Regions from separate parts of the Pseudomonas sp. PSE1(2024) genome, predicted to be linked through region 4. Evidence: predicted binding sites of a transcription regulator. Region 4 holds the regulator's gene; each other region holds the start of a gene.
What was found. Region 4 encodes sigma-54, which starts transcription at its own class of promoters, with help from an activator protein. Its sites were predicted from a motif close to ANTGGCATNNANNTTGCTNT; they were not measured.

Region 1 (5,948 bases), 2.7 Mb from region 4:
TCGCCAGCGCAACCTGGCCGATGGCCTTGCTCTGGTTATTGCTGAAGTTGGCAAACAGCGTACCGGTACCGTCGATGGTCAGGTTGGTGATCTGGCCAGTAGCGTAACCATCCTGAGTCGGGATCGAACGCGCGGTGTCAGCGTTGAACTGAGTGGTCTTGGCCATCGAAATGGTGATGCCAGCCGGGTTCGCCGAAGCGCCGTTGGCCTTCCACACGCCGTTGGTGACAGTACCCGGTACCCAGCCAGTGAGTTTCAGGTCGCTGCTGATCACGGCAGGCGGCGTGCTGACCTGAGTCAGTTGACCGGTGGAGTCGAAGGTCATGGTCGAAGCAACAGGTGCGGTGACTTTCGGATCGCTACCGGTAGCATCCGGGTTACGACCGTCTACCAGGGTGTAGACCTTCCAGGTGTTGGCACCGGTTTTCACCATGTACTGGTCCATGACGTGGGCGTTACCCTGGCTGTCATAGATCGGGGTGCTGAACGACTTGGTGTAAGTCTCGGTTTTGCTAGGGTCGAACTTGCCGGCCGCCGCTGTGTCGTCGATCACCGGAGCGGTCGAGTTCAGGTTGATGGTCGAGGTCACCAGCGAGGTGGACTTCGGCGCCAGGTTCGAAGTGTCGATCTTCAGATCGGTCAACACGCCGTTGATGACCTTGCCGTTGGAATCCACACCGTAGCCTTGCAGACGCGAGGTGTAGTCGGTGTTGGTGATGAAGCCGTCCTTGTCGACCTTGAACGTACCGGCACGGGTGTAGGAGATCGAGCCGTTGTTGCTCAGGGTGAAGAAGCCCGAACCGTTGATGCCCATGTCCAGCACGTTGCCGGTGTTGTTGATGTCGCCCTGGGTGAACTGCTGGGAAACGTTGGCCAGGCGCACACCGTTACCGATGACCTTGCTGCCGCTACCCAGGCGAGTGGCCGAGTAGACGTCTTCGAATTCTGCACGGGACGATTTGAAACCGGCGGTCGCAACGTTGGCGATGTTGTTGCCGGTCACGTCCAGTTGCTTGTTGGCTGCATAGAGACCGCTAAGGCCGATATTGAAAGACATATTCCACTCCTTTGTGCCGGTTAGTCGGCTCTATATACCAATGGTTTGTACTTTGGACAGGGCAACGGTGCCCTTGCCGGACAGGTTGAGCATCAGCTCGCCACCGGTCTGGCTGATCGTCACGCTGGTGACCGTGGCTGGCAGGTAGGTCGCCAGGTCGGTCGCGGTGCCGTTGATCGAGGCGTTGGCCTTAACGGTGTAGGTACCGGTTTTCACCAAGTTGCCGTCCTTGTCCTTGCCGTCCCAGGTGAAGCTCGCGTCGCCTGCGGCGCGACTGCCCAGATCGATGGTGCGAACAACGGTGCCGCTGCTGTCGGTGATGGAGACGGTGCCGCCGGCAATCGACGAAGGAACAGTGACCGAACCGGTCATGCCTTTGCTCGGATCGTCCAGCTGAACCGTGTTGGTCTGCACGATCACGTTGCGGCCAACCAGCGACGAAGCCTGCAGGGCTTGCGACGAGTTGTAGTTGCCGGCCAGCGAGCTGACGGTGCTGTTGAGAGTGGTGATCCCCTCAAGGCTGCTGAACTGTGCCAACTGGGCAACGAATGCGCTGTTGTCCTGCGGGTCGAGCGGGTTCTGGTTTTTCAGCTGGGTTACCAGCAGTTGCAGGAACGCGTCCTTGCCCAGGGCCTGGCCGCCGGTCGAGCTGTTGGTGGCCGAAGCGATGCCGCCGGTGGTCGTGCTACTGGTCTTCTTCGAAGAGTTGGCCAGTATGTCGTTCATCGTCAGGCTGCTGGTGGTATCGGTAACACTCATGGCAGTCGCCCCTTATTACTGACCGAGGGTCAGTACCTTCTGCATCATGGTTTTGGCGGTGTTCATCATTTCGGCGTTGGTCTGGAACGACCGGCTCGCGGAAATCATGTCAGCCATTTCTTCAACCACGTTGACGTTCGGGTAGTAGACGTAGCCCTTGGCGTCGGCTGCCGGATGGTTCGGCTCGTAGCGCGCTTCGAGGTTGCTCTGGTCTTCGACCACGCCCATGACCTGCACGCCCTGGCCGGCTGCGTCCTGGTTCTGGAACAGCGAATTGCTGCCGCCGCTCTGGCCGCCCTGGAACATGGTGGCGAATACCGGGTGACGGGCGCGGTAGGTCTGGTCGATGCTCGACGAGACGGTCTCGGCGTTGGCGATGTTCGACGCCACGGTGTTGAGACGGGTGGTCTGGGCGCTCATGCCGCTGCCGGCAATGTTGAAAACGCTGGACAGGGACATGGATTACTCTCCGCGCAGGGCTGAGACCAGCCCTTTGAATTTGCTGTTGAGCAGGGTGAAGCTGGCCTGGAAGCCGACCGCGTTTTCCGCGTAGTTCGACTGTTCCAGCTGGGCGTCCACGGTGTTCTGGTCGATCGACGGCTGCATCGGCGTGCGATACATCAGCGACTCGTCGCCATTGCCCAGGCCTTCAGCTTCGATGTGACGGCTGTTGGTCATGTTCAGGGCGATGGTGCCGTTGGCGTTCTTCTGGCTCTGTGCTTCGAGCACTTTGGAGAACTCCAGATCCCGCGCCTTGTAGTTCGGGGTGTCGGCGTTGGCGATGTTGTTGGCCAGCACTTCGGCACGCTGGGCGCGGAAGCCCAGAGCCTTTTCGTGAATGCCGAGCGCTTTATCGAAGCTGATGCTCATGTCGGGAACCTTCAGGTGACCGGATTTTTCGTAACAGGGTTATAGCAAGCGGCGTGCCAGTTTGAGAAAGCCCCGGATTACGGGGCTTTGCGCGGAACCGGCAACGCGGCAATGCCAGAAAAGCGGCAACCGGTTTCCGCCGGATGCCGCTTTTCTGCCGCCACCTGCCACCGGCAAAACCTTCAGGCATAAAAAAACGGGAGCCCCTGAGGACTCCCGTTTCTTGTGTTGCCGGTCTTGATCACTTCGCCTGGTAGATGATCCCCGGACTGCACTGAACCATCTGGTAATGATCCGGCAGACCGTTCAGCGCCTCGGAAGCGCCAAGGAACAGATAACCGCCCGGCTTCAGCGTGCTGTGAATGCGCAACAGGATGTCCTTCTTCACCTCGGCGGAGAAGTAGATCAGCACGTTGCGGCAGAACACGATGTCGAACTTGCCCAGCGCTGCATAGCTGTCGAGCAGGTTAAACGAGCGAAATTCCACCCGGTTCTTGATCGGCGCCTTGATCACCCAGCGCCCCGGCCCTTTCGGGTCGAAGTAGCGCTGCAGACGATCGGCGGACAGACCGCGACCGATCGCCAGGCTGTCGTACTCGCCGGTCTTGCAGTTGGTCAGCATGCTGCCGGACAGATCCGTGGCAACGATCTGCACGCCCATCTTCAACTGGCCGATGTTGGTCCGCTCGAACTCGTCGATCGACATCGATAGCGAATAGGGTTCCTGACCCGACGAGCAGGCTGCCGACCAGATCCGCAGACGCTGGTTGGGAGCGGCCTTGATGGCCTCGGGCAGCACCTTGTTCTTCAAGACTTCAAACGGATAGGTGTCACGAAACCACAGGGTTTCGTTGGTCGTCATGGCATCGACCACCTGCTCGCGCAAACCGCTGCGCGGCTGGGTCTGGATGCGCTGTACCAGCTCACCCAGGGACTTGATGCCTTGCTGCTCCATCAGTTTGTTGAGACGGCTCGACACCAGGTACTGCTTGTTTTCACCGAGCAAAATGCCACAGGCTTTTTCCAGGAAGACCCGGAACTGTTCGAAATCCAAATTACCCGTAGACAAATGATGCCGCCTCTTAAATCGTGTTGAACGCCAGGGGCAGAAGGCCCTTAGCTGATATCTGCTGCTTTGATCCGGTCGACTACCCGGGATGCCAGGTCATCAGGACGGAACTTGGCCAGGAAGTCATCGGCACCGACTTTCTTGACCATCGCCTGATTGAACACACCCGACAACGAAGTATGCAGGATGATATGAAGCTTTTGCATCCGAGGGTCGCTGCGGATCTCGGCCGTCAGGGTGTACCCGTCCATCTCCGGCATTTCGATGTCGGAGATCATCATCAGGAACTCTTCTTCCGGCTTCTTGCCCTCGTCGACCAGCTTGCGCAGGTAATCCAGCGCCTGCTTGCCGTCGTTCAACGCCACCACTTCGACACCGACCGTCTGCAGGCAACGCGTCACCTGCTTGCGCGCCACCGACGAGTCATCGACCGTCAGCACCCGCAGCGACAACGCCTTGCTCTGGGTCTCGACATCCACCACGCCGACCGAAATCGCTTCCGGGGTCGGCGCAACTTCCGCCAGCACCTTCTCGACGTCGATGATTTCGACTAACTGATTGTCGACCCGAGTCACAGCGGTCAGGTAATGATCGCGCCCGGTGCCCTTGGGCGGCGGATGGATCTCTTCCCAGTTCATGTTCACGATACGTTCCACCGAGCGCACCAGGAAACCCTGGGTCTTGGTGTTGTATTCCGTGATGATCACGAACGGACTGTTCTTGTCTTTCAAAGCACCGGAGCCGGTCGCCATCGCCAGATCAAGGATCGGAATGGTCGCCCCCCGGATATTCGCCACCCCGCACACGACAGGACTGGACTTGGGCATCACCGTCAGTTGCGGGCATTGCAGCACTTCCCGAACCTTGAACACGTTGATCCCGTAGAGCTGCTGGCCGTCGAGACGGAACAACAACAGCTCCAGGCGATTCTGCCCCACCAGTTGCGTGCGCTGGTTCACCGAATCCATTACACCAGCCATGCCCAGACTCCTACACCAACGCCAAGTGTTGTTGCGACGCACATTCATTGCTAAACGGCACGGCGCTTGCTTTTTAACTCGTATGAACGCTCAAACGACATTTTTCCGACGCCTGACATCTCCCCTCCGCAGAGGGCTTTGCGCGATGTCCGCCGTTTGCCTTTTTTTCGCTGGCAGCCCTGCCGGTGCTGATGCGGTTACCTTGCCTGACATGCTTATCGGCGTCACTCAGGGCTTTCTTGAATTCACCGTAGAAGACTATCTGGCTACCAGTCAAACGGAAGGCCGTTATGAAATTGAGGTCAACCAGCTCGATCCCCGCATGCGCATGCCTATGTGCGACAAGGAATTGACAGCGACACTGGAGAGTCCGGCACGCCCTCTGGGCCGTGTCACGGTCAAGGTCCGCTGCGAAGGCGCCTCCCCCTGGACGGTGTTCGTGCCCGCTCAAGTCCGCCTGTTTCGCGAGATTGTCACCACCACGCGGCCACTCAAACGCGCCGGCATCATCGAGCCTCAGGACGTGACCTTGCGCGAGCGCGACGTCAGCACGATCAATCAGGGTTTTCTGACGTCGGTGGATGAAGCCATCGGGCAGAAATTGACCCGACCAACGGTAGCCGATCAAGTCATCACCCTGGTGCATCTGGAACAGGCGGAAGTGGTTCGCAAGGGCGATCAAGTGGTGATCACCGCCCGCAGCGGCACCCTCGCCGTCCGCATGCCGGGCGAAGCCCTGTCGAACGGTGGCCTGAAAGAACAGATTCGGGTGAAAAACCTCAATTCCCAACGGGTTATCAAGGCGCAGGTTATCGCGCCCGGCCAGGTGGAAGTTGCCATGTGAACGGCCATGTAGCGGCCATGTAGCGGTGATGTGAGCGGCTGTATGAACGGATATTTGAAAAGCCCCTGAGTACGCAAGCAGAAAACTGGCGCTGACCAGAGCTGTTCCCTAAACTGTGCCGCAGCAGGATCTGCAACGGCGCATGCAAGCTCATTGCTAAATGAGCCTAAAGTTTTCCAGGGGATGGCCGAGAACATGGCAAGCGTCCAAATTCCCAGAGGTTTTTAACATGGTCATCGATTTCAGCCGTTTGAACAGCTCCTCGTCACTTACGGGCAGTACGCGTACCAGCAACGCCAAGGAAACCGCCGAAACCGGCACTTCCGCGCCGCTGAATACCCCGGCCGAACAGGCCAGTACCGCAAAAAG
Region 2 (5,948 bases), 640 kb from region 4:
GGTGGTCATGCCTTCCTGTTGCAGGGCTTTTTCGAGAACCCAACGGATAGAACGGTCGTCATCGACGATCCACACGGTTTCACTACGGCTCATGTCGATGTGGCTCCTTGTTCCAGTGGCAGAAAGATCGAAAACGTGGTGTGGCCGGGGTGGCTGTCACACTCGATCAGGCCCTGGTGCTGGCTGATGATGTTCTGGGTGATGGCCAGGCCCAGCCCGGTACCGTCCGGACGGCCGCTGACCATGGGAAAGAAGATGGTTTCCTGGAGTTCCGCCGGAATGCCCGGGCCGTTGTCGATGATCTCGATCTTGGTCACCAGACGATGGCGGACGTGGCCGATGGTGAACTGGCGCATGGCACGGGTGCGCAGGCTGATGCGGCCCAGGCGCAGCTCGTTCTGGCTGCTGATGGCCTGCATCGCGTTGCGCACGATGTTCAACACCGCCTGAATCATTTGTTCGCGGTCGATCAGGACGTCGGGAATGCTCGGGTCGTAATCGCGCACCAGCGTGATGCAGCCCTGGCTTTCGGCCTCGACCAGGTGGCAGACACGCTCCAGCACTTCGTGGACATTGCACAGGGCCAGCGACGGCAGTTTGTTCGAGCCGAGCATGCGGTCGACCAGATTGCGCAGGCGGTCGGCCTCTTCAATGATCACGTTGGTGTAGTCGCGCAGGCTGTCTTCTGGCAGTTCCCGGGCCAGCAGTTGCGCGGCACCGCGGATGCCGCCCAGCGGGTTCTTGATCTCGTGGGCCAGGCCGCGCACCAGCATCTTGCTGGTTTCCTGCTTCGACAACTGGGCCTCTTCCTTGGTGATGCGCAACAGGCGATCACGGGGATGGACTTCCAGCAACAGCAGGGTCGCGCCGTTGCTGAGGATCGGTGTCACCGCGTAATCCACGGTCAGGGTCTGGCCGGTGAGAGCGGTGAGCATCGCTTCGCGCTTGGTGAACGGGTGCGCCTGCTCCACCGCCTGGCGTAACGAGTTGAGCGCCTCGGTGGACTCGGTGAACAGCTCGCTGATGAACTGCCCATGGCTGCGCTGACCGCTGATGGCCAGCAGCATCTCCGCCGCCGGGTTCATGTACTCGAGGCGCAATTCGCTGTCGAGCAGGATGGTGGCGGTGGTCAGGTTGTCGAGTAGCAAGCGATGCAGTGCGTCACTGATGGTCATGAGGACCTCTTTTGGAGCATGGCGCGCGCAGGGATACAGCGCTGATGCGAGGAAAATGCAAAAACCAAACCAAGGCTCCGAAAAGAAGCGTTCAACCCCTGAAACGGGCGTTTGACGCTCGTTTGCGTGGCAGCCGAACCGCTCTGGCGGGTACTTTCGAACCAAAATGGGTTGGGATGTGAGTACGGTGCAGCGTATTGCACCAATATAGTGCGCAAAGCTGAACGGCGTCAGAAGAAACGCAGGAAAGGATTTTTCGGTTCGGCGGGTTTGTCTTTCAGCGGACATTCCGGGCGAACGCCGTAGTCGGCGCTGACGCAGGGTTTGACCTGACGTTTCTGCGCCAGGGAAATGCGCTGCATGTGGAACGGCTGGTTGGCGGTTTTCTCCACGGTTCGGCCCTGAGCATCGAGGATCTCCACCGACAGGTTGTGGCTGCCGCGATCGATATTGCTCAGCGGGAACACCGGGCTCAGGCCGGGTTCGCCGACGGCCTGGCCGTCCAGCAGCAGGCGATACAGATGACCTCGTTGCAGGCCCGGCTCGCTGGTGACGCTGACGATCAGCTCGCCGGCGCTGCTGCGAATGGTCGCGTCCGGCTCGGGGATCAGCACGCGCAGCATGTCGTAGTGGAACAGTGGCGGCTCTGCTGATTTCTTCGACGGCGTGACCGGCGCAGCGGCGGTCGGATTCGAGGCCATCCGATTGCTGGTAGCCAGCGGCACACGCTTGGCGTTGCCATGCGGTTGATCGGTGTAGACGCGATTGCCCTGTGCGTCGATGTAAGTGAACACCTCGGCCGATGCGCCAAACGCGATCAGCAACAGGCACAGGGCAATCAATCCCCGCATCATGGCTTGTGTACCCGCTGGACGGTGAACACCACCGCCGGGCTCTGCTGAATGATCGCCTCGCCATTGATCACCTGCACCGCCAGCCGATGCTCGCCCCGGTCAACGTTTACCAGTTGCAGGATCGGCACGTTGCTCGGCTGGCCATAAGGCGCGTCGTCCAGCAGCAGACGCAATTGATGCGGCGGTTGCAGGCGCGGCTTGATCAGCACGCTGACCGTGAAGGTGCCGTTGTTGGCGCGCAGGGCTTCTTCGGTGGGCAGGCCGGTCAGCTCCAGCACTTCATAGGCATTTCGCGCAGGCTCGCGGCTGGTGGTGTCTGAAGAGGGCGCGCTCGGTGCCTGAGGCTGGACGCTGTTGAGCGGCGGCAACTCCACCGGCTGCGCCTGCACGCCGTCCGGCGCATGATCGCTGTACACCGTGTTGCCGCTGGCGTCGGTGTACTTGTAGATCTGCGCGGCAGAGGGCAGGGCGATCAGCAGCAGAATATAGAGAAGGGTGCGACCCATGAAATCGACCGGAAACGAAAACGATGGGTTGCAGCATAGGCCAGTCGCGGCGGTTGGCCCAACTCGCTGCACATCCAGAAATGTATTCAAGCACCACAAGTCCCTGTGGGAGCGGGCTTGCTCGCGAAAGCGGCGGATCATTGGAGGTGATGCTGACTGATACGACGCCTTCGCGAGCAAGCCCGCTCCCACTGTGTGGTGCATCGCCAACGAATTCCGGCCAATAAAAAAGGCCTCCCGAAGGAGGCCTCTTTTTGTCACGCCGCGTAGCGCGGCGCTACCGGATCAGCAGCTGTAGTACAGCTCATATTCCAGTGGGTGTACGAAGGTGCGGACCTTGATTTCTTCTTCGGATTTCAGCGCGATGTAAGCGTCGATGAAGTCGTCGGAGAACACGCCGCCCTTGGTCAGGAACGCACGGCCCTTGTCCAGCTCTTCCAGGGCTTCTTTCAGGCTGCCGCAAACTTGCGGGATCTCTTTCGCCTCTTCAGGCGGCAGGTCGTACAGGTTTTTGTCAGCTGCGTCGCCTGGGTGGATCTTGTTCTGGATACCGTCCAGACCGGCCATCAGCAGTGCTGCGAAAGCCAGGTACGGGTTGGCAGCCGGATCCGGGAAGCGGGCTTCGATACGACGGCCTTTCGGGCTGTTGACGTAAGGAATACGGATCGAGGCGGAACGGTTGCGAGCCGAGTAGGCCAGCATTACCGGCGCTTCGAAGCCTGGCACCAGACGCTTGTAGGAGTTGGTGGCCGGGTTGGTGAAGCCGTTCAGGGCCTTACCGTGCTTGATGATGCCGCCGATGAAGTACAGGGCAGTGTCGGACAGGCCGGCATAACCCTCACCTGCGAAGGTGTTCTTGCCATCTTTGGAGATGGACATGTGAACGTGCATGCCCGAACCGTTATCGCCGTACAGCGGCTTCGGCATGAAGGTCGCGGTGCGGCCGTAAGCGTCGGCAACGTTGTGCACAACGTATTTCAGGGTCTGGGTTTCGTCGGCTTTCTTCACCAGGGTGTTGAACTTGACGCCGATTTCGTTCTGGCCGGCAGTTGCCACTTCGTGGTGGTGAACTTCAACGGTCAGGCCCATTTCTTCCAGTGCGTTGCACATGGAGGTACGGATTTCGTGGTCGTGGTCGAACGGCGGGACCGGGAAGTAGCCACCTTTCACGCCTGGACGGTGGCCTTTGTTGCCGCCTTCCACGTCCTGGTCGGACATCCACGAGCCTTGCTCGGAGTAGATCTTGAACATGGAGCCGGAGATGTCGGACTTGAACTTCACTTCGTCGAAGATGAAGAACTCAGGCTCTGGACCGGCGAATACGGTGTCACCGATACCGGTGGTCTTCAGGTATTCCTCGGCGCGGCGGGCGATGGCGCGCGGGTCGCGATCGTAACCTTGCATGGTCGAAGGTTCGATGATGTCGCAGACCAGGATCAGGGTCGGCTCTTCGGTGAACGGGTCCAGAACGGCGGTTTCGTCGTCCGGCAGCAGGATCATGTCGGAGGCTTCGATGCCTTTCCAGCCAGCGATGGAGGAACCGTCGAACATCTTGCCAACTTCGAAGAAGTCGTCTTCCAGCGCATCGCGAGCCGGCATGGTCACGTGGTGCTGAGTGCCTTTGGTGTCCGTGAAGCGCAGATCAATCCACTTGACGTCATGATCTTTGATGAGTTGAACCGACTTCGACATAGTGTCCTCCGGGTGAATTAGGGCGGGTAGTGGATGCCCTTAATAGTGGTGATGCCGGCGCGAATACTCTGCCAAGGCAACCTGCCTCACAAGGGAGCAAATTGCATGCCAGTGCCCCAGCATGGGTTTTTTGCCCCAAATTCACGCTTCTAAAGGTCGAAAGCGCCTTAAAGGCGAAAATCTCGCCCTTTAATGTAGCGCTCAAATCGAAAAATGACCCGTTTTGGTGCGTGCAAAACCTTCTGCACATTAACTGGTTAAACCTTGAGCAATTTCCGCTATAATCCGCGCCCCCCTTTTTCGGCTGGCCCTGCGCGCGCTGTTTTCATGAAACTAATCGTAAAAGTCTTCCCCGAGATCACCATCAAAAGCCGACCTGTCCGGACGAAATTCATCCGCCAGCTGGCCAAGAACATCCGCACCGTGCTCCGCGACCTGGACCCGGCCGTGGTGGTGAACGGTGTGTGGGACAATCTCGAGCTGGAAACCCGCGTCACCGACCCCAAGGCCCTGAAAGAGATGGGCGAACGCCTGACCTGCATGCCGGGCATCGCGCACTTTCTGCAGATCGACGAGTACCCGCTGGGTGACTTCGACGACATCACCGAGAAGTGCAAGCAGCACTACGGCGATGCGCTGGCCGGGAAGATCTTCTCGGTGCGCTGCAAGCGTGCGGGCAAGCATGCGTTCAGCTCGATGGACGTCGAAAAATACGTCGGCAGCAAGCTGCGCCGTGAGTGCGGTGCCGCCGGAATCGACCTGAAACAGCCGGAAATCGAAGTCCGCATCGAAGTTCGCGACAAACGGTTGTTCGTGATCCACAGCCAGCACAATGGCATCGGCGGCTACCCGCTCGGTGCGCTGGAGCAGACGCTGGTATTGATGTCCGGCGGTTTTGACTCGACGGTTGCCGCGTACCAGATCCTTCGTCGCGGCCTGATGACGCACTTCTGCTTTTTCAATCTGGGCGGTCGTGCCCACGAATTGGGCGTAATGGAAGTCGCGCATTTCATCTGGAAGAAGTACGGCAGCTCGCAACGCGTGCTATTTGTCAGTGTTCCGTTCGAAGAAGTATTGGGCGAAATTCTCGGCAAGGTCGACGACAGTCATATGGGCGTTGTATTGAAGCGTATGATGTTGCGCGCAGCGTCGAGCATCGCCGAACGCCTGCACATCGATGCGCTGGTCACCGGCGAAGCGATTTCCCAGGTGTCGAGCCAGACGTTGCCGAACCTGTCGGTCATCGATTGCGTCACCGACAAGCTGGTGTTGCGACCGCTGATCGTCGCCCACAAGCAGGACATCATCGACACGGCCGACCAGATCGGTACCGGTAATTTCGCCCGGCACATGCCGGAATACTGCGGCGTCATCTCGGTCAACCCGAAGACCGCCGCCAAGCGTGGCCGGGTCGAGCACGAAGAGCAGGAATTCGACATGGCGGTGCTCGAGCGTGCGCTCGCAAACGCCAGAATGGTGCCGATCGATCGGGTGATAGACGAATTGGGCCAGGATTTGCAGATCGAAGAAGTCAGCGAAGCGCTGGCCGGTCAGATCGTCATCGACATCCGCCACCCGGATGCCGCCGAGGATGACCCGCTGGAACTCGCCGGCATAGAGGTACAGACGATGCCGTTCTACGCAGTGAACGCTCGTTTCAAGGAACTGGACCCTACTCGCCAGTACCTGCTGTATTGCGACAAAGGCGTGATGAGTCGCCT
Region 3 (5,948 bases), 670 kb from region 4:
GAAACCGGCCTGATAGATCGAGCCGTTGTTGGCGGCCGACGGCAACGGTGTGCGCGGCAACACCGGGGCGTAGTAAGGATCATTGGGCTTGGGCGTCGGAGCGACGCAGCCCGCGAGCGAGACGACCCCACTCAATGCCACAACAGATACAAAGCGCTTCATGACCCTTACCTCACGGTGTTGCAGGCGACCTCATGGCCGCCTCATAGACTTGATTACAGATTCTGCGTTACGAACGAGAGCATCTGGTCGGCGGTGGAGATCACCTTGGAGTTCATCTCGTACGCGCGCTGGGTGGTGATCATGTTGACCATCTCTTCCACGGTGCTGACGTTGGAGGTTTCCAGGGTGTTCTGCAGGGTGGTGCCGAAACCGTTCAGGCCCGGAGTACCGACTTGCGGTGCACCGGAAGCGGCGGTTTCCAGGAACAGGTTGTTGCCTACCGCTTGCAGACCGGCCGGGTTGATGAAGTCGGCGGTTTGCAGGTTGCCGATCACTTGCGAAGCGGCGTTGCCGGCCACGGTGATCGACACGGTGCCGTCACGGCCTACGGTGAAGGTCTGGGCGTTGTTCGGGATGACGATAGCCGGCTCCAGAGCGAAACCGCTGGCGTTGACGATCTGGCCGTTGGAGTCGAGGTGAAAAGTACCGTCACGGGTGTAGGACGTGGTGCCGTCCGGCTGCAGGATCTGGAAGAAACCGCGACCGTCGATAGCCATGTCCAGCGGCTGCTCGGTAGTTTGCAGGCTGCCGGCGGTGAAGTTTTTCTGGGTGCCGACGATGCGCACACCGGTACCCACTTGCAGACCCGACGGCAGTTCGCTGTCCTGGGTCGACTGGGCGCCTGGCTGACGCTTGATCTGGTACAGCAGGTCCTGGAACTCGGCGCGGTCACGTTTGAAACCCGTGGTCGACACGTTCGCCAGGTTGTTGGAAATGGTGGTCAGGTTGGTGTCCTGGGCGGACAGACCGGTTTTGGCAACCCATAGAGCCGGAAGCATTCGATTCTCCTCGTGCGCCTGTTTTACGGCGCGACGTTCTGATAATTAGCTGATCTGCAAGACCCGAGCCATGGCCTGGTCGTCGTCTTTGGCGGTGTTCATCATCTTGACGTGCAGTTCGAACTGCTTGGCCAGGGCCAGCACCGACGTCATTTCTTCCACGGCATTGACGTTGCTCGACTCCAGGAAACCCGACACCAGTTTGACGTTGGCATCGGCCGGCGCAGGCTGGCCGTCCTTGGTGTAGATCGAACCGTCCAGGCCCTTGTTCATGTTCTTGATGTCCGGGTTGACCAGCTTGATGCGATCGACTTCGGCCATGACGCGAGGGCCCTCGCCCATCGCACGGATGCTGATGGTGCCGTCTTCACCGACTTCCACCTGCTGCTCCGGCGGCACGGCGATCGGACCGCCGTTGCCCATGACCGGCATGCCGTTGCCGGCACGCAATACGCCAAGGGCGTCGATATTGAGGCTGCCGGTGCGCACGTAGCTTTCACCGCCATTAGGGTTCTGCACGGCGATCCAGCCGTTGCCCGACACGGCCACGTCGAGGTCACGGCCGGTCTGCACCAGCGAGCCCGGCGTGAAGTCGGTGGCGGGCCGTTCGCTCATGGCAAACGCACGCGCCGGAAAGCTGTCACCGAACACCGGCATCGAACGCGCCTGTTCCAGGTCGCGCTGAAAACCGTTGGTGGAGATGTTCGCCAGGTTGTTGGCATGAGCCTTTTGCGCCAGTGCGTTCTGGCTGGCGCCGGTCATTGCCACATAAAGGTACTTGTCCACACTCTTTCCTCTGCATGCCGGACGTTTGCCGCCCACCGCTGTACTGCTGAGCCATAAGCAATTTGCAGACCAACTTTTTTCTGGCGGCCGAGGGCCCGGTAAACAAAGGACTTGAGGGATTTTGTGGAGAGGAAGGAAATGTATCGAAGACGAAAAACCGGCGGTGTCATGCCGCTTGGCGGCAAACACCCGATCCGGCCATGATCACTCGGACGCGTCCTTGCCGACTTCATACTCACGCAGCTTGTTGGCAATCGTGGTGTGCGAAACCCCGAGCCGCTTGCCCAGCTGCCGGCTGCTCGGATGCTCTGAATACAGTCGCTCAAGCACCGCTTTCTCGAAGCGCCCGACAATCTCGTCCAGCCCGCCTTCGAGGGAGAAATCGCCAAGCGGCTGACGCACGCCGTAATCCGGCAGGCGAATGTGCTCGGCCTTGACCGTGCCGCCTTCGCACAGCGAAACCGCCTGGAACAACACGTTCTCCAACTGCCGCACATTGCCCGGCCAATGGTAATGACTGAGCCGGTCCATCGCCGCCGGCGCCAGTTTCGGCAACGGGCAGCCGATCTGCCGGCTGGCCTGATCGAGGAAGTGTTCCACCAGCGGCGTCAAACCGTCGAGGCATTCGCGCAGTGGCGGGATGTGCAGCGACAGCACGTTCAAGCGGTGATACAGATCCTGGCGAAACTCGCCGCGCGCGCACAACTCCGACAGGTCGACCTGGGTTGCGCAGATCACCCGCACGTCCAGGTAAACCTCTTCATCACTGCCCACCCGCCGGAAGCAACCGTCCTGCAGGAAGCGCAGCAATTTCACCTGCAAGCGCGGGCTCATTTCGCCGACGCCATCGAGGAACAGCGTGCCGCCCGCCGTCAGCTCCAGCAGCCCGAGCTTGCCTTCGGCGCGCGCGCCTTCAAAGGCACCGGGGCCGTAGCCGAACAGTTCGGTCTCGGCCATCGACTCCGGCAGTCCCGCGCAGTTGAGCGCCATCAACGGCGACTGACCGCGCGGGCTCGCCAAATGGCAGGCCCGTGCCAGCAATTCCTTGCCAGTGCCGGTTTCGCCCTCAATCAACAACGGCGCATCCAGCGGCGCCATGCGTCGCGCTTCACGCACCACCGCCGCCATCACTTTCGAGCTCTGGAAGATGCTATCGAAGCCACGCAACTCTTGTTTGCGCACGTTATAGATGCGCTCGCCGACCCGGTCCGCGCGGTGCAGGGTGAGCACGGCACCGGCCATGGCCTCGCTGTCGTCGTGTTCCGATTGCAGCGGCGCGATGTCGGCCAGAAAGATGTCGCCCTTGACCTTGACCCGCATGCCGTTGATTCGCGATTTGTTGGCGCGCACCAGTTCCGGCAGGTCAAAATCTTCGGCGTAACGCGACAACGGAATCCCCGGCACCTCGTCCACCCGCACCCCGAGCAACTGCGCCGCCGCACGGTTGGCCGCCACGATGGAGCCGCCCATGTCGATCGACAGCACCGGAAACTCCAGCGCACCGAGCAGCGCATTCAACTCCATGTGCCGCCGCTCGCTGGGCATCAGCCCGACCCGCTTGACGCCGAACACCCCGGCAATCGCCTCGAACTTCGGTCGCAACGCCTGGAACTGAATGTTGATCAGGTTCGGGCAATGCAGGTAGATCGCGTTGCCATGCTCACCGCCCACCTCGCCACGGGCGACGTTGATCCCGTACTCCACCAGCAGATTGAGAATGTCGCGCAGGATGCCGATGCGGTTCTGGCAGTGGACTTTGATACGCATATAAAGGCCCGAAACAGGTGAAGAGGCGGTCTGACGCCGGAATTTTCTGCGCAGCGCGCAAGATAGTCGTCAAGATTATGTGACAGCCATCGGCCTTTTCAAACCCGGCAGTCACCGCAAACACGACTTATCGCACGAAGCGTAACGAAAATTTTACGAATTAAAGAGACTTTTCCTACTCAACTGGTCATCTACCTGCTGCAACAACGAACGTTCCGGGGTATTTCTCAGTCCATCGCAGGACATAACAAGAACGAAATTCCCCTCGCAGGAGAGCAGTATGAAGCAGACGCAATACGTGGCCCGCGAGCCCGATGCGCAAGGTTTTATCGACTACCCCGCCGAAGAACACGCGGTGTGGAACACGCTGATCACCCGCCAGTTGAAAGTGATCGAGGGTCGTGCGTGCCAGGAATACCTGGACGGTATCGAAAAACTCGGTCTGCCCCACGACCGCATTCCGCAACTGGGCGAGATCAACAAGGTGCTCGGCGAGACCACCGGTTGGCAGGTTGCCCGCGTCCCGGCGCTGATCCCCTTCCAGACCTTTTTCGAATTGCTCGCCAGCAAGCAGTTTCCGGTGGCCACGTTCATTCGTACCCGTGAAGAACTGGACTACCTGCAAGAGCCGGACATTTTCCACGAGATCTTTGGCCACTGCCCGCTGCTGACCAACCCGTGGTTCGCCGAATTCACCCACACCTACGGCAAGCTTGGCCTGCAAGCGACCAAGGAAGAACGCGTTTATCTGGCGCGCCTGTACTGGATGACCATCGAGTTCGGCCTGGTTGACACCCCGCAAGGCAAACGCATCTACGGTGGCGGCATCCTGTCTTCGCCGAAAGAAACTGTTTATTCGCTGTCGGACGAGCCAGAGCATCAGGCCTTCGATCCGCTGGAAGCGATGCGCACGCCCTACCGCATCGACATCCTGCAACCGCTGTATTTTGTCCTGCCGAACCTCAAGCGCCTGTTCGACCTGGCCCACGAAGACATCATGGCCATGGTCAAGCAAGGCATGCAGCTGGGTCTGCACGCACCGAAGTTTCCGCCAAAACCAAAAGCCGCGTGACCCGCGACTTTTGCTTACAAGTGAGTCTGTCCGTCGTCGCCACTTTGGTTTAGCGTGGCGACACTGACCGCCAATATAAAAAAACACCTTCAGATTTCAGGAAGTCCACCATGTCCACTTTGAACCAAGCCCATTGCGAAGCCTGCCGCGCCGATGCCCCACAAGTCAGCGATGAAGAACTGCCGATCCTGATCAAGCAGATCCCTGACTGGAACATCGAAGTACGCGACAGCATCATGCAGCTGGAAAAAGTCTTCCTGTTCAAGAATTTCAAGCACGCGCTGGCCTTCACCAACGCCGTCGGCGAGATCTCCGAGGCCGAAGGTCACCACCCGGGCCTGCTGACCGAGTGGGGCAAAGTCACCGTGACCTGGTGGAGCCACTCGATCAAAGGCCTGCACCGCAACGACTTCATCATGGCCGCGCGCACTGACGAAGTGGCCAAGACCGCAGAAGGACGCAAGTAATGCACTTCGACGCCATCGGCCGGGTGCCCGGCGACCCGATCCTCGGCCTGATGGAGGCCTACGCGCAGGACTCCAACCCGCGCAAGTTCGACCTCGGCGTGGGCGTCTACAAGGATGCCCAGGGCCTGACGCCGATCCCCGAAGCGGTGAAAATCGCCGAGGCGCGTCTGGTCGAGAGCCAGGACACCAAGACCTACATCGGTGGCCACGGCAATCCGCTGTTCGGCAAGGTCATCAACGAGCTGGTGCTCGGTGCCGATTCGGCGCTGATCGCCGGGCAACGCGCCGGCGCCACCCAGACCCCGGGTGGCACGGGCGCCCTGCGCCTGGCAGCGGATTTCATCGCGCAATGCCTGCCGGGCAAAGGCGTGTGGCTGAGCAACCCGACCTGGCCGATCCACGAAACGATTTTCGCGGCCGCCGGGGTCAAGATCAGCCATTACCCGTACGTCGGCAGCGACAACCGCCTCGATGTCGACGCGATGCTCGCCGTGCTCAATGAAGTGCCGAAAGGCGATGTGGTGCTGCTGCACGCGTGCTGCCACAACCCGACCGGTTTCGATCTGAGTCACGACGACTGGCAGCGAGTGCTGGATGTGGTGCGCAGCCGTAATCTGCTGCCGCTGATCGACTTTGCCTACCAGGGCTTTGGCGACGGTCTGGAGCAGGATGCATGGTCGACCCGGCTGTTCGCCGCCGAGTTGCCCGAGCTGCTGATCACCAGTTCCTGCTCGAAGAACTTCGGCCTGTACCGCGACCGCACCGGTGCGTTGATCGTCAGCGCGAAAACCGCTGACAAGCTGATCGACATACGAAGCCAGCTGGCGCACATCGCCCGTAACCTGTGGTCGACGC
Region 4 (5,948 bases):
AGCCCGATCGACTGGTATGCGACCAATACCCACACGATCCAGTACCTCGAAGACGGCAAAGTGCAATACGAAATGACGTCCGACAAGGCTGAGCACGTCAAGGCGACCGACATTACACTGGTCACCAAACCCGATCTGAACATGTTCCGTGGCACCGATTTCCCATGGCACGTGACCAGCGAGCGCGGTGAAGTGAACTCCGGTGGCACCGAGGTCGAGCTGATCGACTCGGTACGCGTCAAGCGCACCGACGAAAAGAACCGCGACACCCTGATCACCTCCACTCGCATGACGGTGTTCCCGCAGCAGCAATATGCGCAGACCCAGCAACCCGTTAGAATCGACGGCGCTGGCGGTGTATCGACTGGCGTAGGAATGAAAGCGTATTTGAAGGAAAGCAGGATACACCTGCTATCGAACGTAAGAGGACAGTATGAGGCTCGTTAAAACCCTCCCTATTTTGCTCAGTCTGGGCGCAGCACTGGGAAGCGTGAGCGCCTGGGCTCTGCCGAACGATCAAGAGCAGCCAATCCGCATTCAGGCCGACGATGCCCAGCTGGACGACAAGAACGGCGTTGCCACCTACAAAGGCGACGTGATCATCACCCAGGGTTCGATGATCGTCAAAGGCAACACCGTGACCATGACCCGTGCGCCTAACGGCGATATCGACGTCGTGACTTCGGTGGGCAACCTCGCCTACTTCGAACAGTTGCAGACTGCTGGCGACACCAAACCCGTTCAGGGCTGGGGTGTGACCATTCAGTATCACGCGGCGCAAAACCGCGTTGTATTGATCGACAAGGCAAAAGTCGTCGACAAGGACAACAACACCACTCAGGGCGAGAAAATCGTCTATGACACGGTGAAGAAACTGGCCAGCGCCGGTCGAGCCACTGGCAGCAAGGTCACCGAAGCGCGTCCGCGCATCGACATGGTGATCCAGCCGAAGAAGAAAACCGACGAGAAAACCCAGTAATGGCAACTCTGAAAGCTCAGCACCTGGCCAAGGCCTATAAAAGCCGCCAGGTCGTGCGCGACGTCAGCCTGTCGATCGACAGCGGTCAGATCGTTGGCCTGCTCGGCCCGAACGGCGCCGGCAAGACCACCTGCTTCTACATGATCGTTGGCCTGGTCCAGGCCGATCAGGGTCGCGTACTGATCGACGACCTGGACGTCAGCCACCAGCCGATGCACGGTCGCGCCAAGGCCGGTATCGGCTATCTGCCGCAAGAAGCGTCGATCTTCCGCAAACTGTCGGTGGCCGACAACATCATGGCCATCCTCGAGACTCGTCAGGAGCTCGACAAGGCCGGCCGTCGCAAGGAGCTGGAAAGCCTGCTGCAGGAATTCCACATCAGCCACATCCGCGACAACCTCGGCATGAGCCTGTCCGGTGGTGAGCGCCGCCGCGTGGAAATCGCCCGCGCACTGGCCACGGCACCGAAGTTCATCCTGCTCGACGAACCGTTCGCCGGTGTCGACCCGATCTCCGTGGGCGACATCAAGCAGATCATTCACCACCTCAAGGCCAAGGGCATCGGCGTTCTTATCACCGACCACAACGTCCGTGAGACCCTGGATATCTGCGAAACCGCCTACATCGTCAACGACGGCCAGTTGATCGCCGAAGGCGACTCCGCGACCATCCTCGCCAACGATCTGGTGAAGGAAGTCTATCTGGGTCACGAGTTCCGCCTGTAAGCACGACGGCATTCGGCCAGCCGTCCGGGTGCTGTAACGTTGAAGCGCCTTTTTATACGCTTTTATTGTTACAGCGCTCTAGGCAAACACGACAGTTTCAGGCATATAATTTGCTTAAGTTTGGCGCTCCGGCGCCCTGTAGTGGATGGCGCATAGCGCCGGCGAATAAGGTGTTAAGCCCCTGCCATGAAACCATCGCTAGTCTTGAGAATGGGCCAGCAGCTGACGATGACACCGCAGCTGCAACAGGCCATCCGCCTGCTCCAATTGTCGACCCTGGATCTGCAACAGGAAATCCAGGAGGCTCTGGAATCCAATCCGATGCTCGAACGCCAGGAAGACGGCGACGACTTCGACAACTCCGATCCCATGGCCGACAACGCCGAACAGAAGCCCAACACCGAGATCCAGGAACCCTCCTATCAGGAGACCGCGCCGACAGTCGATAACCTCGAAGACGGCGAATGGAACGAGCGAATCCCCAACGAACTGCCCGTCGACACCGCCTGGGAAGACGTCTACCAGACCAGCGCCAGCAGCCTGCCCAGCAGCGACGATGACGAGTGGGACTTCACCACCCGCACCTCCGCCGGCGAGAGCCTGCAAAGCCACCTGCTGTGGCAGTTGAACCTGGCACCGATGTCCGACACCGATCGCCTGATCGCCGTCACCCTGATCGATTGCATCAACAATCAGGGCTACCTCGACGAAACCCTCGAAGAAATCCTCGACGCCTTTGATCCGGAGCTCGACATCGAGCTGGACGAGATCGAAGCCGTCCTTCACCGCATTCAGCAATTCGAACCGGCCGGCATCGGCGCACGCAACCTGGGCGAATGCCTGCTGCTGCAATTGCGCCAGCTGTCGGCCAAGACCCCTTGGCTGGCCGAGGCCAAGCGCCTGGTCACCGATTACATCGACCTGCTCGGCAGCCGCGATTACAGCCAGCTGATGCGCCGCATGAAGCTCAAGGAAGACGAGCTGCGCCAGGTCATCGAACTGGTGCAGAGCCTCAACCCGCGCCCCGGTTCGCAAATTGAATCCACCGAAGCCGAGTACGTGGTGCCTGACGTCATCGTGCGCAAGGACAACGAGCGCTGGCTGGTCGAGCTGAATCAGGAGTCGGTGCCGCGTCTGCGAGTCAACGCCCAGTACGCCGGTTTCGTGCGCCGCGCCGACACCAGTGCCGACAACACCTTCATGCGCAATCAGTTGCAGGAAGCCCGCTGGTTCATCAAGAGCCTGCAGAGCCGCAACGAAACCCTGATGAAAGTGGCTACCCAGATCGTCGAGCATCAGCGCGGCTTTCTGGAGTACGGCGACGAAGCCATGAAGCCGCTGGTGCTGCATGACATCGCTGAAGCCGTGGGCATGCACGAGTCGACGATTTCCCGCGTGACCACGCAAAAATTCATGCATACCCCACGGGGCATATATGAACTGAAATACTTTTTCTCCAGCCATGTGAGCACCTCCGAAGGCGGTGAATGCTCGTCCACGGCGATCCGCGCGATCATCAAGAAACTGGTTGCCGCGGAAAATCAGAAAAAGCCGTTGAGTGACAGCAAGATCGCTGGTTTACTGGAGGCACAAGGCATTCAGGTGGCTCGCCGCACCGTCGCCAAGTACCGCGAATCCCTCGGGATCGCGCCTTCGAGCGAACGCAAGCGGTTGATGTAAGCCACGTTACAGCGTTCCAGTGGCAGGCTCTTCGGCCTGCCGCTTTATGCACTGGCAACGAAGGAGAAGCTGTATGCAAGTCAACATCAGTGGACACCAACTGGAAGTTACCCAACCTCTCCGTGAGTACGTTGAGCAAAAGCTCAAGAGGCTTGAGGGACATTTCGACAAGATCACCAACGTGCAAGTCACGATGTGCGTCGAAAAGCTGAAGCAGAAAATCGAAGCCACGCTGCATATTCCCGGCAACGAGGTCGTCGCAAACGCGGAACATACCGATATGTACGCTGCGATCGACGCGCTGACCGACAAGCTTGATAAACAACTCAAAAAGCATAAGGAAAAGACCCAGAGCCTGCTTCAGGGCGCTACCGGTCGATAACCCCCACCCCCATGATCCGACTTGAAAGTATCCTGACCCCCGGCCGTTCCATGGTGAACGTGCCGGGCGGCAGTAAAAAGAAAGCCCTCGAACAAATTGCCAACCTGATCGCCCGGGAAGTCCCGGATCTGGAGATGCAAGATGTCTTCGAGGCATTGATTGCCCGTGAAAAACTGGGTTCCACCGGTTTTGGCAACGGCATCGCCATTCCTCACTGCCGCCTCAAGGGCTGCGAAGCGCCGATCAGTGCGCTGATGCACCTTGATGCTCCTATCGATTTCGACGCTATCGACGGCGCGCCTGTGGACCTGCTGTTCGTCCTGCTGGTGCCGGAAGCCGCCACCGATGCGCACCTGGAACTGTTACGCCAGATCGCCAGCATGCTCGACCGCAAGGACGTGCGCGACAGACTGCGCAGCGCGCCAAGCAACGAAGCGTTGTACCAGGTTGTACTGGAAGAACAGAACAGGCCGTAACCATGCGCTTGATCATTGTCAGTGGCCGTTCCGGCTCGGGTAAAAGTACCGCCCTGGATGTCCTTGAGGACAACGGCTACTACTGCATTGACAACCTGCCGGCCGGCTTGCTGCCAGATCTCGCCGAGCGCGCGCTGGTCCACACCGAAATGCTCCAGCCGCTGGTTGCCGTCTCGATCGATGCGCGCAACCTGCCGAGCCACCTGTCGCGGTTTCCCGAGCTGCTTGAGGAAGTCCGCAGCCGGCATATCCAGTGCGATGTCCTGTACCTGGATGCCGATGACGAAACATTGCTCAAGCGTTTTTCGGAAACCCGTCGTCGTCACCCGCTCAGCAATGCCAACCGTTCTCTGGCCGAAGCCATCAACGATGAAACCGCTCTGCTGGGCCCGATCGCCGATCTGGCCGATCTGAAGGTCAACACCACCAACCTCAATCTCTATCAGCTGCGCGACACCATCAAACTGCGCCTGTTGAACCAGCCGGAGCCGGGCACGGCGTTTCTGGTGGAGTCGTTCGGTTTCAAACGCGGCATGCCGGTGGATGCGGATCTGGTGTTCGATGTACGCTGCCTGCCGAACCCGTACTGGAAACCGGAGCTGCGCGCGCAATCCGGTCTCGATCAGCCGGTCGCCGAATATCTGGCGGCGCAGCCGGAGGTCGAGGAGATGTACCAGGACATTTACGCGTATCTGTACAAATGGTTGCCACGCTTTGCGGCGAGCAACCGCGCTTACGTCACCATTGCCATCGGCTGCACCGGCGGGCATCACCGTTCCGTTTACCTGACCGAACGTCTTGGCCAGGCGCTGCAGAAGACCCTGAAGAACGTCCAGGTTCGCCACCGCGACCTCAGCTAAAGGATTCACACCGCGATGCCTGCTCGTGAAATCGAAATCATCAACAAGCTGGGCCTGCACGCCCGCGCATCGGCAAAATTCGTCGGAGTGGCGGGCCAGTTTCCCGATTGCACGATCAGAGTGGGCCGCACCCCGGAAACCACGGTTGACGGTAAAAGCATCATGGCGATGATGATGCTCGCAGCCGGCAAGGGCACCAAGATCCACCTGAGTACCGATGGCCACCAGGAACAGGAAGCCATGGACGCGCTGGTGACCCTGATCAACAACTACTTCGACGAAGGTGGTTGAAAACGCTTGAAGCGAGGGAGCATGCTCCCTCCTCCCGGTTCATCCCAACGCGGTATCCATCACCATCATCAGACAGAAGCCGATCAGCAATCCCAGGCTTGCCAGCTTCTCGTGACCATTGCGTCGCGACTCCGGAATGACCTCGTGAGTCACCACCAGCAGCATGGCGCCTGCCGCCAACGCCAATCCCAAAGGCAGCAACAACTCGGCAAGACTGACCAGCCAAGCGCATAGCAGCGCGAACACCGGCTCGACCAGACCTGACGCGGCACCAATCAAAAACGCCTTGACCCGCGACATCCCGGCACCGGCCAGTACCAGTGCAATCACCAGCCCTTCCGGCACATCCTGCAAGGCAATGCCCATCGCCAGACTGTCTGCGTCCGGCATCCCACCACCCGCCGAGACGCCGACCGCCATGCCTTCCGGGATGTTATGGGCAATGATGGCGAACACGAACAACCAGATCCGTGGCGGAATCACCGGATGCTCGACAGTGCCGATGAGCATTTCCGGCGAGGCACCCGACACCCGGCGATCAACCAGATACAGGCC

Region 1: flgB (flagellar basal body rod protein FlgB) is a predicted target of sigma-54. The motif match lies at 2,728-2,747, and genes of this name have one in related genera.
Region 2: glnA (glutamate--ammonia ligase) is a predicted target of sigma-54. The motif match lies at 4,321-4,340, and genes of this name have one in related genera.
Region 3: ABTV87_RS07675 (flagellar basal body rod protein FlgF) is a predicted target of sigma-54. The motif match lies at 1,842-1,861, and genes of this name have one in related genera.

What each region holds. Positions count from the first base shown of each region.
Region 1 covers NZ_CP158967.1:4,835,654-4,841,601, forward strand. Annotated here, with positions in the region: gene flgE (flagellar hook protein FlgE) at 1-1,057, opposite strand, end outside; gene flgD (flagellar hook assembly protein FlgD) at 1,088-1,816, opposite strand; gene flgC (flagellar basal body rod protein FlgC) at 1,832-2,275, opposite strand; gene flgB (flagellar basal body rod protein FlgB) at 2,279-2,686, opposite strand; gene cheR (protein-glutamate O-methyltransferase CheR) at 2,928-3,755, opposite strand; gene ABTV87_RS21955 (chemotaxis protein CheV) at 3,803-4,735, opposite strand; gene flgA (flagellar basal body P-ring formation chaperone FlgA) at 4,818-5,579, shown strand; gene flgM (flagellar biosynthesis anti-sigma factor FlgM) at 5,809-5,948, shown strand, end outside.
Region 2 covers NZ_CP158967.1:384,143-390,090, forward strand. Annotated here, with positions in the region: gene ntrC (nitrogen regulation protein NR(I)) at 1-93, opposite strand, end outside; gene glnL (nitrogen regulation protein NR(II)) at 90-1,175, opposite strand; gene ABTV87_RS01730 (DUF4124 domain-containing protein) at 1,406-2,029, opposite strand; gene ABTV87_RS01735 (DUF4124 domain-containing protein) at 2,026-2,535, opposite strand; gene glnA (glutamate--ammonia ligase) at 2,821-4,227, opposite strand; gene thiI (tRNA uracil 4-sulfurtransferase ThiI) at 4,555-5,948, shown strand, end outside.
Region 3 covers NZ_CP158967.1:1,693,519-1,699,466, reverse strand. Annotated here, with positions in the region: gene flgH (flagellar basal body L-ring protein FlgH) at 1-162, opposite strand, end outside; gene flgG (flagellar basal-body rod protein FlgG) at 216-1,001, opposite strand; gene ABTV87_RS07675 (flagellar basal body rod protein FlgF) at 1,047-1,787, opposite strand; gene ABTV87_RS07670 (sigma-54-dependent phenylalanine hydroxylase transcriptional regulator PhhR) at 1,992-3,554, opposite strand; gene phhA (phenylalanine 4-monooxygenase) at 3,835-4,626, shown strand; gene ABTV87_RS07660 (4a-hydroxytetrahydrobiopterin dehydratase) at 4,737-5,093, shown strand; gene ABTV87_RS07655 (amino acid aminotransferase) at 5,093-5,948, shown strand, end outside.
Region 4 covers NZ_CP158967.1:1,022,248-1,028,195, reverse strand. Annotated here, with positions in the region: gene lptC (LPS export ABC transporter periplasmic protein LptC) at 1-447, shown strand, start outside; gene lptA (lipopolysaccharide transport periplasmic protein LptA) at 434-979, shown strand; gene lptB (LPS export ABC transporter ATP-binding protein) at 979-1,704, shown strand; gene ABTV87_RS04415 (RNA polymerase factor sigma-54) at 1,891-3,384, shown strand; gene hpf (ribosome hibernation-promoting factor, HPF/YfiA family) at 3,458-3,766, shown strand; gene ptsN (PTS IIA-like nitrogen regulatory protein PtsN) at 3,778-4,242, shown strand; gene rapZ (RNase adapter RapZ) at 4,245-5,102, shown strand; gene ABTV87_RS04395 (HPr family phosphocarrier protein) at 5,118-5,393, shown strand; gene ABTV87_RS04390 (ZIP family metal transporter) at 5,433-5,948, opposite strand, start outside.